Regions from separate parts of the Saliniramus fredricksonii genome, predicted to be linked through region 2. Evidence: riboswitches for the same ligand, from Rfam matches in the RefSeq annotation. Region 2 holds a riboswitch; the other holds the start of a gene.

Region 1 (7,373 bases), on a different contig from region 2:
GCTCAGATGATCGTGCGATCAGGGCGCAATCTGCTTGCCATCATCAACGACATTCTGGATTTCTCGAAGATCGAAGCCGGCAAGCTCGACATCGTACCCGAGCCGCATGATCCCGGCGAGACGATCGCGGCGGTGCATGCGCTCTATGGCGATGCGGCGCGCGAGAAGGGGCTGGCATTCACCTGCGAGAATGCGCTCGAACCGGGACGCGGTGTCATGGCGGATCCGGTGCGGCTGGGACAGGTGGTCTCCAACCTCGTCGCGAACGCTATCAAATTCACGGGCGAAGGCGCGGTCGGGATCAGCGTCGCGCCACTGCCGGAAGATGCACAAAGGGTCTGCTTCACGGTGCGCGACAGCGGGATCGGCATCCCGCCGGACAAGCAGGATGCGATCTTCGAAGCTTTCACCCAGGCCGACCAGACCACGCATCGCAGCTATGGCGGGACCGGGCTGGGCCTCTCCATCGCGCGGCACCTCGTCGAGGAGATGGGCGGCGTGATGGAACTGGAGAGCGTCGAGGGGGAGGGCACGTGTTTTCGGTTCACCCTGCCCGGCTGCGCGGTCTCGACATCCGGGCAGGAAACCGCGGCGGCGCAGATCGCGCAGCTGGATTTCTCGGCTGCCCGGGTGCTCGTGGCTGATGACAGCGAGACCAATCTGGCGGTGGCGCGCGCGGCACTCGGGCACTTCGGCATCACGCCCGATTGTGTGCAGGACGGGCATGAAGCCGTGGCGGCGCTGGAGGGGGGCGGTTACGATCTGGTGCTGATGGATGGCTGGATGCCCGGCCTCGACGGCTATGCGGCGACCCGCGAAATCCGCGTCCGGGAGGTTCGGCAGGGGCGCGCGCCGGTTTCGATCGTGGCGCTCACCGCGCATGTGGTCGGCGCGCAGGCACAGGCCTGGCGCGAGGCGGGCATGGATGCGGCTTTGTCGAAACCCTTCACGCTCGCGCAATTGCAGGAGACCCTGATGCACCATCTGCCGGCGGCGCGTCGGCAGGCGGGTCGCGCCGCGCCGGAAACCGGGGTTCTGCAGGCCGCAACGGAACCGGCGGACGGGCCGATCGATCCGGCGGTTCTGGAAGATCTGATCGATGCTGCCGGCGGGTCAAAGGTGATTGCCGAGCGGGTGGTGGGGCTGTTTGCCAGCGAATCGCAAAGGCGGCTGGCGGAGTTGCGCGAAGCGGTCGAAGCACGCAATGCCGAGCATCTTGCCGCAGCATCCCATGCGCTGCGCTCGATCAGTCTGAATGTGGGTGCGGTGGAGCTCGCGCACATGCTGTCAGACTACGAAAACGGCGCGAGGGAAGGCGGGGCGGTGATCACGGCGTGCGAGGCCGATGCGATCGCGGAGGAGATCGTGGATGTCAATGCCGCGCTCGGGGCATTCTTGCGTCAGGGCAGCTGATCGGCGGCGTTTGCACCGGCAGGCAGGATCGCCATGCCGCCGGAATCGGCGATCAGCGCGGTGATGTCATCGGCGCAGACCGGGTGCGAGAACAGAAATCCCTGAAGGAAGTGGCAGCCGGATCCGCGCAGGATCCTGTGTTGTTCCTGCGTCTCCACTCCCTCTGCCGTCACGCGCATTCCCAGCGATCGCGACAGCGCCACGATGGACTGGACGATCGCCGCTGAACGCATCAGATGAACGTCCTTGATGAAGGATTTGTCGATCTTCACCTTGTCGATCGCGAGGTTCATCAGATAGGTCAGGCTGGAATAGCCGGTGCCGAAATCGTCGAGCGCAATCCTGATGCCCGCTTTGCGCAAGATCGCGATATTCGCCGCAGCGCGGTCGAAATCGCGAATATAGGCGTTTTCGATCAGTTCCAGCTCCACGCGATCGCGGGCGAGTCCCGAGGCGTCGACCCGTGCGATCGCCTCTTCTGCGAAGCCGGCATGCGCGAAATGCGGGGCGCAGATGTTGACGCTGACGCTGAGGCCGGGCCAGGCCCTGGCGTCACGACAGGCGCGTTCCAGGACCCACCAGTCGAGTGCCCGCAATTCGTCTGGCTTGTGCAGCAGATCCAGCACTTCCCAAGGGCCGAGCCATCCTTCATGCGGATGCTTGCGGCGCAGCAGGGCTTCCACCGAAATCACCCGGTTGTCGAGACGCGCGACCTGCGGCTGGTAGAACAGTTCCAGCTCGGTCGTCGAGACCGGTCCAATGTACTTGCCCGGCGCTTTGTCGCCCATGGCAGTCCCTGTTCCCGTTGTATGGTGGGCAGGACGATCAGGCAGATCATGGTTCGTGATCCGTATTTGCTGATCCATCGGTTCTGCCTCGACCTGGTCCGTGTTCGGGTGATCCGTATGGCCCGTCTTGGACCCGTTGTGCGGCGGGGGGCGGATGATTGCCGGCTCCGCCCCCCCCGTTTGTCCGTGACAGGGCGGACGAACCATACGTGTTTCCGCAGGGGCCGTCATGCGACGACAGGGCCGCCCCGGAAACACCGGGAGAGTAGGCGAAGAAGTGTTTTCTGATTATTTATGCAAATTAATAGAACCGCTTGTTTCTCGGTGTAATTTCCGGAAGGTTGTCATTTATTGATTGTGCGGCGCGGGCGATCCGGGATGTGCCGGCCGTGCTGCGAAATCTCGCTGCGCACTCTTCATGCAAGCTCTTCATGCAAGCTCTTCATACGAGCTCTTCATACGAGCTCTTCATACGAGCTCTTGCGGTTCGCATTCGGTCCGGTTAACGTCGTGCCTGCCGTTGGGGTGCCCGTGAGGGCTGAGAGGCGCGATCCGCCAACCCATCGAACCTGATCCGGGCAATGCCGGCGTAGGGAACGGGCTCTTCGACGATCATTCGTCATCTGACCTGTCTCTTCGTGCGCATGGCCGGCGCGAGGAGTGCAGATGGTTTGTGCCAGATACAGATCGATCATCCTCACGGTGACGGGCGCAATGCCCGGGGCCGGCGCGTCGCCATCCGTGCATCACGGGGGGCGCTCACAGCGTCACCGCCGCTGCGGCGCGCATCCGGGTCAGCCCGCAGATTCCGGACAGATGGATGATACCCTTATGCATGCCTTGAAGAAGAAAACTCTCCCCGCTCTCGCCGGCGCGCTCGCCGCATCCCTGATGCTGTCGGTCGCCACGATCACGCCTGCCGCTGCGCAGGATCGGATCGAGGTGATCCTCGACTGGTTCGTCAATCCCGATCACGGCCCGATCATCCTTGCCGAGGAACTCGGCTATTTCGAGGAAGCCGGGCTGGAGGTCGATGTGGTGGCGCCGGCCGATCCGACCGATCCGCCGCGCATGGTGGCGGCGGGGCGCGCCGATATCGCGATATCGTATCAGCCGCAGCTGCATCTCAACCTGCATCAGGGCATGCCGCTGGTGCGGGTGGGCACCCTGGTCTCCACGCCCCTGACCTGTCTCGTCGTCCTTGCCGATGGCCCGATCCGGGAGATGACCGATCTCGCCGGCGGCAAGGTCGGCTTCGCCGTGGCCGGCATCCAGGAGGTGATGCTCGAAGCCATGCTCGCCCATCACGGCATGAGCGGTGAGGATGTCGAGCAGATCAATATCGGCTGGTCGATCTCGCCGGCGCTGATGAGCGGCCAGGTCGACGGGGTGATCGGGGCGTTTCGCAATTTCGAGCTCAACCAGCTTGAGATCGAAGGCACTTCCGGGCGTTGCTTCAACCCAGAGGAAGAAGGCATTCCTGCCTATGACGAGTTGATCTACGTGGCCAATCCGGAAACCATGGACAAGGACGTAATCGCCCGCTTCCTCACGGCGACGGAGCGTGCCACGCATTACATTCTCAACAATCCGGAAGATGCCTGGGAGATCTTCGCGGCGACGTCCGACGAACTGCGCACAGAGCTGAATATCCGTGCCTGGGGCGATACCTATCCGCGTTTCGCCAGCCGCCCCGCAGCCTTTGATTACGGGCGCTATGCCGATTTCGAGGCCTTCCTGCACGAAGCCGGAATGATCCCCGAAATCCATCCGGTCGAGCGCCTCGCCATCGATGTGACGCGCCCGTGACCATGTCTGGCGCATCCGTGCAGATGAAGACGGGGGCGGGCGCTGCGTCCGCTCCCGGCATCACGCTTGCGGGTGAAGGCTATTCCGGCGAGGCGCTGCTCTTCGCGCCGCTGACGCTGACCCTGCCTGCCGGGCGCTGGACGGGTCTGCTCGGGGCGTCCGGCGTGGGGAAATCGACGCTGCTGCGGGTGATTGCGGGGCTGGAGACGGGGGTGCGCTTCGTCGGAGAGGTGCGCGTGAGCGACGGGCTGCCGCTCTCAGGGCGGGTGGCGCTGATGGCGCAGAGCGATCTGCTGGTGCCGTGGCGCGACATTCTCGGCAATGTCACCATCGGTGCGACCCTGCGCGGTGCACGGGCCGATCGCGATCGCGCCATGGCGCTTCTGGAGCGCGTCGGCCTCGCCGATCACGCGCACAAGCGCCCGCATATGCTCTCGGGCGGTCAGCGCCAGCGCGCCGCTCTCGCGCGCACCCTGATGGAGGATCGCCCGGTCATCCTGCTCGACGAGCCGTTTTCCGCGCTGGATGCGCGCATGCGCGCGCAGATGCAGGAGCTCGCCGGCGCGTTGCTCACCGGGCGCACGGTGCTGCTCGTCACGCATGAGCCGGCGGAGGCTGCGCGGCTGTCGCATGCCGCCTGGCTGATGCATGCGCGCGGGCTCGAGGCGCTGGAATTGCCGCAGACGCCGCCGGTGCGCGATCTCGAGGATCCGGCCTTTCTGAGCGCACAGGCAGCTTTGTTCAGGCGTTTGCGGGCCCGCGATCCGGGTGTCCCGGAACGCGCCGGGGAGGGCGCGTGATGGGGCCCCTTACGTTGCGCCGCAGCGCTCCGTTCCTGCGCGGGCTCGCCGTCTTCGCCTTCGCCATCGCCCTGTGGCAGGGCATCGTCTGGGGCACGGGCGTGCCGCATTTCATCCTGCCGGGGCCGGAGCGGGTCTGGCGGGCACTGGTCAGTTCCCGCACGATCATTCTCGATAATGCCTGGATCACCTTCGCGCAGATCCTGACCGGGCTCGTTCTGGGCGCCACGCTCGGCGTCGTCACGGCGCTGCAACTTGCCATCTCGCCGCTGGCGCGGCTGGTGATGCGCCCGATCCTCGTCTTCGCGCAGGCGATCCCGATCTTCGCCCTGGCGCCGATCCTGACGCTCTGGCTCGGCTACGGCATGGGTTCGAAGATCGTGATGGTGATCCTGATCATCTATTTCCCCGTCGCCTCCTCCTTCTTCGACGGGCTGATGCGTACGCCGCGCGGATGGCTTGATCTGGCGCAGGTGATGGGCGCCTCGCCCAACCGCGCGATCTTCCTGCTGCGCGCGCCGCACGCGCTGCCGTCGCTTGCCTCGGGCCTGCGGCTGGCCGCGGTCTATGCGCCGTTCGGGGCGGTGATCGGGGAATGGGTGGGGGCGTCGAAGGGGCTCGGCTATCTGATGCTGCTCGCCAATGGCCGGGCGCAGACGGATCTGATGTTCGCCGCTCTGTTCGTCCTCGCGGCCTTCACCGTGCTGCTCTATCTCGCCATCGACCGCGCCGCCGCCGCGCTGACGGCCCGCTTCACCGAGCCGAGCGGGTAGGGGCGCCTGCAGGATGAAGGGGCGTTCCCCGCCTCATGGCAGGGAGGCAAGGCGCGTACTTCATCATGCGCACGCTTTATTCGGCTGCGCATTCAATCCTGTCAGCTTGGCAGGAAAGCCTGATGCGCCCGCGCGGTCAATGGCATGTGCGATGCGATGACACGTGCGATGCGATGACCCGGCATGTGCAATCAGCCGGCGCACAGCGTCTCGTCCAACGCGCCGTCAACGCTTTATCAGCCTTTATGGGCCAGCTTGTGGGTATCAGGCAGAAGAGGTTCGGATGTCGACAGCCGCACATATGACAGATGATCGCACGCGCCCGGATTCCGCGGCTGGCGGTCGTCGTGCGGCGGACGGCTTGTCGAACGATTACCTCAACCATTTCAACGAAGTGCTGATGCTGGTGGAGATCGCGGCCGATGCGCCCGAGATCGTTGCGGATCTGCAGGATTGGCGCCCCGTTTCCTACCCGGAGTATTTCGCGGCCTCCAATCTGCGCCATGCCCCTGAGGCGGGCGCCGCTTATGATCGCGTCGCGGTCGATCGCCGCGCGGCTTTCGAGGAACTCGTCCATGCCATGGACCGCCTCGCCATGACCGCGATCCGCGCGCTGCGCCCGCCCTGCGAGGCTGAAGATGCGGGTCTGGTTGCCGAAGTGACGGCGCCCGCCCTGCGCGCACTCATCGCCCAGGCCGGCGCCTTCCTCAATTCCGGCGGCCGGGACATTCCGGATTCGACCGAGATCGAGGAGGCGCAGCTCGTGATCGACAGGCTGCTTGCGCATGTGAACGCCGATGATGGCGTTCAGTTGATCACCTGACCGGCAAGCCGCGCGGTCGCGCCGTCAGAACGCGCCGAGGTGGAACACCCTGTGGGGGATGAATTCCCCATTCTCGACATCGCCGACCGCGACCAGTGTCCCCGCCAGCGAAACGAAGACCTGGCCCTCGATCGGCGCGTCGCGCCCGCGCAGGATCACGGACTGGCCGCGCATGATCCGTGTTGCGGCATCGCGTGAGACGGGGATCTCGTCGACCTCGTCCAGGGCGGACTGAACCGGCAGGATCAGATCACCGAAATCGATCGGCGCAGTTCCTGCTGCGGCGTCGGTCATGGCCTCGATCTCCGCCGGCGCGACGGCGTCCTCTTCGGTGAAGGGGCCGACGCGGGTGCGGCGCAGGGCGGTGATATGGCCGAGACACCCCAGCTCGCGGCCCATGTCGCGTGCGAGCGCGCGCACGTAAGTGCCCTTGCCGCATTCAGCCTCGAACACGCTCCTGCCCTCGGCATGATGCAGCAGCGTCAGGCGGTCGATCTCGACGGGGCGCGGCTGCAGCGCGACCTGCTCGCCGTCGCGGGCGAGGTCATAGGCGCGTTCCCCGGCGATCTTGATGGCGGAGAATTGCGGCGGCGTCTGCATGATCTGGCCGGTAAAGCGTGGCAGCAGCGCCTCGACATCGGCGCGCTCGGGCACCGCATCGGTGCGATCGACGACATTGCCCTCGGCATCATCCGTATCGGTCTCCACGCCCCAGGTCACGGTGAAGACATAGGCCTTGCGCCCGTCCATGACGAAGGGGACGGTCTTCGTTGCCTCGCCCAGAGCGATCGGCAGCAGCCCGGAAGCGAGCGGGTCGAGCGTGCCGGCATGGCCGGCCTTCTTCGCGTTGAGGCAGCGCTTGACCATGCCGACCGCCTGGGTCGAGGTCATGCCGACGCCCTTGTCAAGCACCACCCAGCCGTTCACGTCGCGCCGCTTGGGGCGATCACCCTGACGCTGGCCGCGC
Region 2 (7,373 bases):
GTCCGAGAAGGTTGCTACAACTGCCACAGCCAGATGGTGCGCCCCCTGCGCGACGAGGTGGAACGCTACGGGCATTATTCGCTGGCAGCCGAGTCCATGTATGACCGGCCCTTCCAGTGGGGTTCGAAGCGTACCGGGCCGGATCTTGCCCGTGTCGGCGGCAAGTATTCCGACGAATGGCATGTGCGCCACCTGATCGATCCGCGCTCGGTCGTGCCGGAATCAATCATGCCGGGTTACCCGTTCCTGTTCGAGACGCCGCTCGACTATTCCAATATCGAGCGCAATCTGCGGGTGCAGGCTGCCATGGGTGTGCCCTATGATGAAGAGATGATCGTCAATGCGCGTTTCGACGTCGATATCCAGGGCACGAACGACGATCCGGACATGTTCGATTTCCTGGAGCGCTATCCCAAGGCGCAGGTCCGCAGCTTCTCGGGGCGCACCGACGGCGTGATCACCGAGGGCGACGCGCTTGTCGCCTATCTGCAAATGCTGGGGACGCTGGTCGATTTCGAGCAGTACGACAACCAGACCAACATCCGCTGAGAAAGGAGCACACCCATGGAAACCTATACCTTTCTCGCCAACATCGCGCAGACCTGGGGCTTCGCCGCCTTCGTGATCGGATTCCTTCTGGCCATCGTCTACGCGCTCCTGCCTTCCAAACGCGACACGTTCGACAGGGCATCGCGTATTCCGCTGGATGAGGATTGATCCCATGGCCTCGCAAGATCACAAGAAAGATGTCGACAAGGTCACGGGCGTCTCGACCACCGGCCATGAATGGGACGGTATCAAGGAACTGAACAATCCCTTGCCGCGCTGGTGGCTGTGGGTGTTCTACGCCTCGATCGCCTTCTCCGTGCTGTACATGTTCGCCTATCCCGCCATTCCGCTGATCAGCTCTTCGACGACGGGTCTGCTCGGCTGGCATTCGCGCGCAGCCGTGGTCACGGATCTGGAGCAGCTCAACGAGACCCGTGGGACGAATTACGCGGCGATCCGGGAAGCCGAACTCGACGAGATCGTGGCGGATGCGCAGATGGCGAGCTTCGCCCAGGCCTACGGGGCGGCGGCTTTCGGCGACAACTGCGCCGGCTGTCACGGTGCAGGCGGCGGCGGGGGTCCGGGCTACCCCAATCTGCTGGATGACGACTGGCTCTGGGGTGGCGCGCTCGACGACATCCATCAGACTGTGGCCTTCGGCATTCGCTCGACCCATGACGAGACGCGCTTCGGCGATATGCCCGCCTTCGTGCGTGACGGTATCCTTGATCGCGACGAAGCCTGGGCTGCAACCGATTATGTCCGCGACATGGCTGGTCTGCCTGTCGCCGACAACGCCGATCTCGCTTTCGGCGAAGAGGTCTATGTGGCGAATTGCGCGGCCTGCCATGGCGAAGGCGGGGAAGGCATGCGGGCGCTGGGAGCGCCGAATCTCGTCAACGGGATCTGGCTCTACGGCTCGGATCGCGAAACGATCTATGAGGGCATCGTCAACGGACGCGGCGCCATGATGCCGCATTTCGGCGAACGTCTCGACGACGTCACCATCAAGTCGCTCACCATCTATGTCCACGCGCTGGGCGGCGGCGAGTAAGCGCACGCTTCAGCTTCAATGATGAACGCGTCCGGGAGCGATTCCGGGCGCGTTTCAATATCTGCGGCGCTGCAAGCCACCGATGCATCGGGCGGAACGCTTTAGAGGTTGCCCTCACAGAGTTTGCGCCGTATAAGCGCCACGCGCTCGTCGACACCCTTGGAGGCGTGAGCGCGGAAAGGCCGGGGCCGCGATGCGGCCCTTTCGTCTTTCATGACATCTTATCGAAGGACCACGACCATGAGTGATATGAAGAAGCTCTCGGCTGTGGCGCGCGATCGGGTCGGCAAGGGGGCCGCCCGAGCCATTCGCCGCCAGGGCTATGTTCCCGCCGTCGTCTACGGCACAGGCCAGCCCCCGAAGGCCATTGCGATCCAGTTCAAGGAAGCCAAGAAGCTGATCTATGATGGCGGCTTCATGACGACGATGTTCGAGATCGACATCCAGGGCGACAAGGAGCGCGTGATCCCGCGCGACTACCAGCTCGACCCGGTCAAGGACATGCCGATCCACATCGATTTCTTCCGCGTCGCCAAGGGGCAGACGGTCACGGTCGAGGTCCCGGTGCACTTCCTCAACCAGGAAACCTGCGTCGGCATCAAGCGCGGCGGCACGCTCAACGTCGTGCGCCACACGGTCGAGCTCTTCGTTCCCGCCGATGCCATTCCGGATTCGATCGAAGTCGACATCAAGGATCTGGAGATGGGTGACTCGCTCCACATCTCGGCCGTGAAGCTGCCTGAAGGCTGCTCGCCGACGATTCAGGATCGCGACTTCACGATCGCCACCATCGCCACCCCGGCCGGCTTCAAGGAAGAGGCCGAAGAGGGTGAAACCGGAGGCGGCGAAGAAGAGGGCAAGGAATAATCCTCGCACTTTTGAAAAAACTGTTCGGCTGGGGCGCTCCGGTTTCACGACCGGAGCGCTTCTCCGTCAGCGAGGGAGCGGGGCCAATGCGTCTCCTCGTCGGCCTCGGCAATCCCGGGGCGCGCTATGCGGATAACCGCCACAATATCGGCTTCATGGTGATCGAGGAGATCGCCCGGGCTGCGCGTGCGGCACCGTGGCGGCGCAAGTTCCAGGGCGAGATCGCCGAGACCACGCTCGACGGCGAGCGCGTGCTGCTGCTCAAGCCGCAGACCTACATGAACGAATCCGGGCGCGCCGTCTCCGAGGCGCAGCGCTTCTACAAGATCGCGCTCGAAGATATCGTCGTGTTCCATGACGAGCTCGACCTTGCGCCCGCCAAATTGCGGGTGAAGAAGGGCGGCGGCAATGCCGGGCATAACGGGCTGCGCTCGATCACCGCGCAATGCGGCAATGATTACCGCCGCGTGCGACTCGGCATCGGCCATCCCGGCGACAAGAAAGCCGTGCATGCCTATGTGCTGAGCGATTTCGCCAAGGCGGAACAGCCCTGGGTGGAAGATCTCGCCCGCGCCTGCGCCGATCATGCCGGCTTGCTGGCGCGCAGAGAGGACGCCGCCTTCCAGAACAAGGTTCATCTCGCCATGGCCGATCGCGGCTGGGGCGGCAAGGATGATAAAAGGGATTGAGGTGAGACGGCGGGCCGGGCCCGATCCGTTTCCCGTCAGATGAGGTGAGACAAGATGGGCTTCCGCATGGGCATTGTCGGGCTGCCGAATGTCGGCAAATCGACACTCTTCAACGCGCTGACGCAGACGGCTGCCGCACAGGCGGCGAATTACCCGTTCTGCACCATCGAGCCGAATGTCGGTGATGTGGCGGTGCCCGATGAGCGCCTCGACAAGCTCGCATTGATCGGCAAATCCGCGCAGGTGCTCCCCACCCGCCTGACCTTCGTCGATATTGCCGGCCTGGTGCGCGGCGCCTCGCGCGGCGAGGGGCTCGGCAACCAGTTCCTCGCCAACATTCGCGAGGTCGATGCCATCGCCCATGTGGTGCGCTGCTTCGAGGATGGCGACGTCACCCATGTCGATGGCAAGATCGACCCCATCGCCGATATCGAGACCATCGAGACCGAGCTGATGCTGGCCGATCTCGACAGCCTCGAAAAGCGCGCCACGGCTTTGGAGAAGAAGGTCAAGGGCGGCGACAAGGAAGGCAAGCTCAGCCTCGATCTGATGAATCGCGCGCTGGTATTGCTGCGCGAAGGCAAGCCGGCGCGGCTGGTCGAGGTCGCTGATGATGAGGAAAAGGCCTTCCGCATGCTCGGCCTGCTCAGCGCCAAGCCGGTGCTCTATGTGTGCAATGTCGAGGAAGAATCGGCTGATCAGGGCAATGCCTTCTCGCAGCAGGTGATGGAGCGCGCTGAGGCCGAGGGCGCGCAGGCCGTTGTCGTGTCCGCCAAGATCGAAAGCGAGATCGCGGTGATGCCGGAAGAGGAGCGGCGCGACTACCTCGAAGCTGTCGGCCTCTCGGAACCCGGCCTCAACCGCGTGATCCGCGCCGGTTACAGGCTGCTCGGCCTCGTCACCTATTTCACCGTCGGCCCCAAGGAAGCCCGCGCCTGGACCATCACCGCCGGCACCCGTGCGCCGCAGGCGGCAGGCGTGATCCATACCGATTTCGAGAAGGGCTTCATCCGCGCCGAGACCATCGCCTATGACGATTACGTGGCACTCAACGGCGAGAGCGGCGCACGTGAGGCGGGCAAGCTGCGGCTGGAAGGCAAGGAATACGTCGTCAAGGACGGCGACGTGCTGCATTTCCGCTTCAATCTCTGATCGGATTGCCCCAATCACGCAGCATGCGTCGGCGCATTGCGGCACAAGGAATTGCCGCCCTGCCCTTGCGTCGGATGATGCAAGGGCTTAACTGTAATGAAACAGACATAATCTCCATGGGGTGCCCCGGTCGGGGGCTGAGAGGCGCGGTGCGTCAACCCATCGAACCTGATCCGGGTCATGCCGGCGGAGGGATGAGAGATGGCCGATACGACCTTCTCGAAGACATTTGAACGCGAATCTGAAACCTGCCTCCCCCGGCGTGATGATGGAGTCGCGGATGCCGCCGGCCTCGCCCCGGCATGCGCCGCGCTGCTGGCGCGCATCACCGCGCAACCCACCCGCATCCACGCCATTACCAATGCTGCCGCCCAGGTCTTCACCGCGAACCTGCTGCTCGCCGCCGGCGCGATCCCCTCGCTGACCCATGCGCGCGACGAGGTCGAGGCCTTCACGCAGCGCGCGGATGCGCTTCTCGTCAATCTCGGCACCCTCGATGAAGAGCGCAAGATCGCCATCCCCCGTGCCATGGCGGCGGCGCACGAGGCCGGGCGTCCGGTGGTGCTCGATCCCGTCTTCGTCGATCGCTCCCCGCCCCGCCTCGCCTTCGCATGCGAACTTCTCGCCGCGCAACCCGCGATCCTGCGCTGCAACGCTGCCGAATTCGAGGCGCTGACGGGCGCGTCGGCAAATCCTGATACGCTGCGCGGCGAAGCCTCCCGGCGCGGCTGCGTGATCGCGCTGACGGGCGCCGTCGATTTCGTCACGGATGGCGAGCGGTTCTTCGAGATCCGTAACGGCCACCCGCTGATGGCGCGCATCACCGCCATGGGCTGCGCCGGCACCGCCCTGATCGCGGCCTTTGCGAGCCGCGAGGCGGATACGCTCATCGCCGCATCCTCGGCCCTGCTTGCGCTCGGCATTGCCGGCGAGATCGCAGGCAGCCGCGCTGCGGGGCCGGGCAGCTTCCAGCCCGCCTTCCTCGATGCGCTCTATGCGCTCGATGGCGCCACCATTGCACAATCAGCGAGAACGGCATGAACCCGGTCGATATCAGGCTCTACGGCATTCTCGGACCGCAGGATACGCGCGAGCGCGCCATCGCCGCCTGCGCCCGCGCCGCCGCCGAGGGCGGCACCACCATCATTCAACTGCGCGACAAGCACGCTGATGCGCGCCTGCTCGTCGAGCAAGCCCGGGCGCTGAAGGCCGCGCTCGCGGGGACCGGCGTCAGCCTCGTCGTGAACGACCGCGTCGACATCGCGCTCGCCGCCGATCTCGATGGCGTCCATCTCGGCCAGAGCGACATGGATCCGGTGGATGCCCGCCGGCTGCTGGGGCCGTCGAAGATCATCGGGATTACCCTCAAGACCGAGGCCCATGCGCGCGCGCTCACAGACCAGCCCGTCGATTATGCCTGCATCGGCGGTGTCTTCGCCACAACCAGCAAGGACAATCCCGAAACGCCGGTGGGGCTCTCCGGATTCGCACAGGTCGCCGCGATCGCACGCGAAACGCGCCCCGGCATGCCGGTCGGCGCGATTGCCGGGATCAATCTGGCCAATCTGCGCAGCGTGATCGGCGCCGGCGCGGACGGGGTTGCCGTCATCTCGGCGCTGTTTGCGCAGGAAGATGTCGCCGGCGCCGCGCACGGGTTGCGCCAGGCCATCGACGCGGCCCTGGCGGAGCGCGGGGCGTGAACCGGGCTATCGGGTTTCGAAGCATGAGGAGACGAGCATGACCGCCATTGCAGTGACCATCGCAGGCTCCGATTCCGGCGGTGGCGCGGGTATCCAGGCCGATCTGAAGACGTTTTCCGCCCTCAAGGTCTACGGCGCCAGCGTGATCACGGCGCTCACCGCGCAAAACACGCAGGGCGTCCAGGCTATCCACGACGTGCCGGCTGATTTCATCGCGGCGCAGATGGACAGCGTCTTTTCCGATCTGAAGGTCGACGCCGTGAAGATCGGCATGCTCTCGCAGGTCGGCGTGATCGAGACCGTCGCCGCAGGCATCGAACGCCACGGCATCTCGCGCGTCGTGCTCGACCCGGTCATGGTGGCGGCTTCCGGCGATCGCCTGCTCAGCGAGGATGCGATCGCGGCCTTGCGCACCGTGCTCCTCCCCCACGCCGCCATCGTCACCCCCAACCTGCCCGAAGCCGCAGCTATCCTCGGTGAGGATGTGGCACAGGACGAGGAGGCCATGCGCGATCAGGGCAGGCGCATCCTCGCCATGGGCCCCTCTGCCGTGCTGATCAAGGGCGGGCACGGTTCGGGCGCCGAGAGCACTGATCTCCTGATCGAATCGACCAACATCCACCGCTTTGCCGCCCCGCGCATCGCGACGAAGAACACCCACGGCACCGGCTGCACGCTTTCCTCGGCCATCGCCGCGAAACTGGCACAGGGCACCACGCTGCACCCCGCCGTCGAGGCGGCCAAGGCCTATATCAGCGCCGCGATCGCGGCGGGCCGCGACCTCGATATCGGACACGGGCATGGCCCCGTCCACCATTTCCACAGCTATTGGTGACATCATGATCAACCGCCGCAACGCGCTCGGTCTGACCGTCGGCGGCCTCGCCGCGAGCGCGGCTATCGCCTCCCCCGCCATCGCACGCGAGAACGGGCTGCGCTTTCGCATGGTGACATCCTGGCCGCGCGGGCGTGCCGGGCCGGGTGTCTCCGCGCAGCGGGTGGCCGAGCGGATCAACCGCATGGCGGAAGGACGGCTGCATGTCGAACTCTTCGCCGCCGGCGAGATCGTCTCGGCCTTCGGCGTGCTCGATGCCGTGTCGGAAGGCACCGTCGAAATGGGCCATTCGGCCGCGATCTACTGGCAGGGCAAGATGCCCGCCGCGAGCTTCTTCACCACGGTGCCCTTCGGCCTCGGCCCGATCGAGCATCAGGCCTGGATCGCCCTGCGCGGCGGCCAGGAACTCTGGGACGAACTCTACCGGCCCTATGGCGTGCGCGCCTTCATGGCGGGTAATCCGGGACCGAATATGGGCGGCTTCTTCCGTGAACGCATCGCGAGCCTCGCGGATCTGCGCGGACGGC

Evidence for each region. Region 2 has a riboswitch for thiamine pyrophosphate ahead of thiM (hydroxyethylthiazole kinase). Riboswitches for the same ligand answer to the same signal wherever they lie in the genome.
Region 1: another riboswitch for thiamine pyrophosphate. It lies ahead of GA0071312_RS17775 (ABC transporter substrate-binding protein); the one in region 2 lies ahead of thiM (hydroxyethylthiazole kinase).

The regions. Positions count from the first base shown of each region.
Region 1 is NZ_FMBM01000003.1:93,328-100,700, reverse strand. Features, by position in the region: gene GA0071312_RS17785 (ATP-binding protein) at 1-1,413, shown strand, start outside; gene GA0071312_RS17780 (EAL domain-containing protein) at 1,401-2,201, opposite strand; TPP riboswitch at 2,713-2,814, shown strand; gene GA0071312_RS17775 (ABC transporter substrate-binding protein) at 3,042-4,010, shown strand; gene GA0071312_RS17770 (ABC transporter ATP-binding protein) at 4,013-4,810, shown strand; gene GA0071312_RS17765 (ABC transporter permease) at 4,810-5,583, shown strand; gene GA0071312_RS17760 (hypothetical protein) at 5,867-6,406, shown strand; gene truB (tRNA pseudouridine(55) synthase TruB) at 6,431-7,373, opposite strand, start outside.
Region 2 is NZ_FMBM01000002.1:1,541,859-1,549,231, forward strand. Features, by position in the region: gene ccoO (cytochrome-c oxidase, cbb3-type subunit II) at 1-549, shown strand, start outside; gene GA0071312_RS13630 (cbb3-type cytochrome c oxidase subunit 3) at 565-717, shown strand; gene ccoP (cytochrome-c oxidase, cbb3-type subunit III) at 722-1,603, shown strand; gene GA0071312_RS13640 (50S ribosomal protein L25/general stress protein Ctc) at 1,844-2,470, shown strand; gene pth (aminoacyl-tRNA hydrolase) at 2,557-3,159, shown strand; gene ychF (redox-regulated ATPase YchF) at 3,214-4,311, shown strand; TPP riboswitch at 4,419-4,523, shown strand; gene thiM (hydroxyethylthiazole kinase) at 4,513-5,352, shown strand; gene thiE (thiamine phosphate synthase) at 5,349-6,011, shown strand; gene thiD (bifunctional hydroxymethylpyrimidine kinase/phosphomethylpyrimidine kinase) at 6,049-6,846, shown strand; gene GA0071312_RS13670 (TRAP transporter substrate-binding protein) at 6,812-7,373, shown strand, end outside.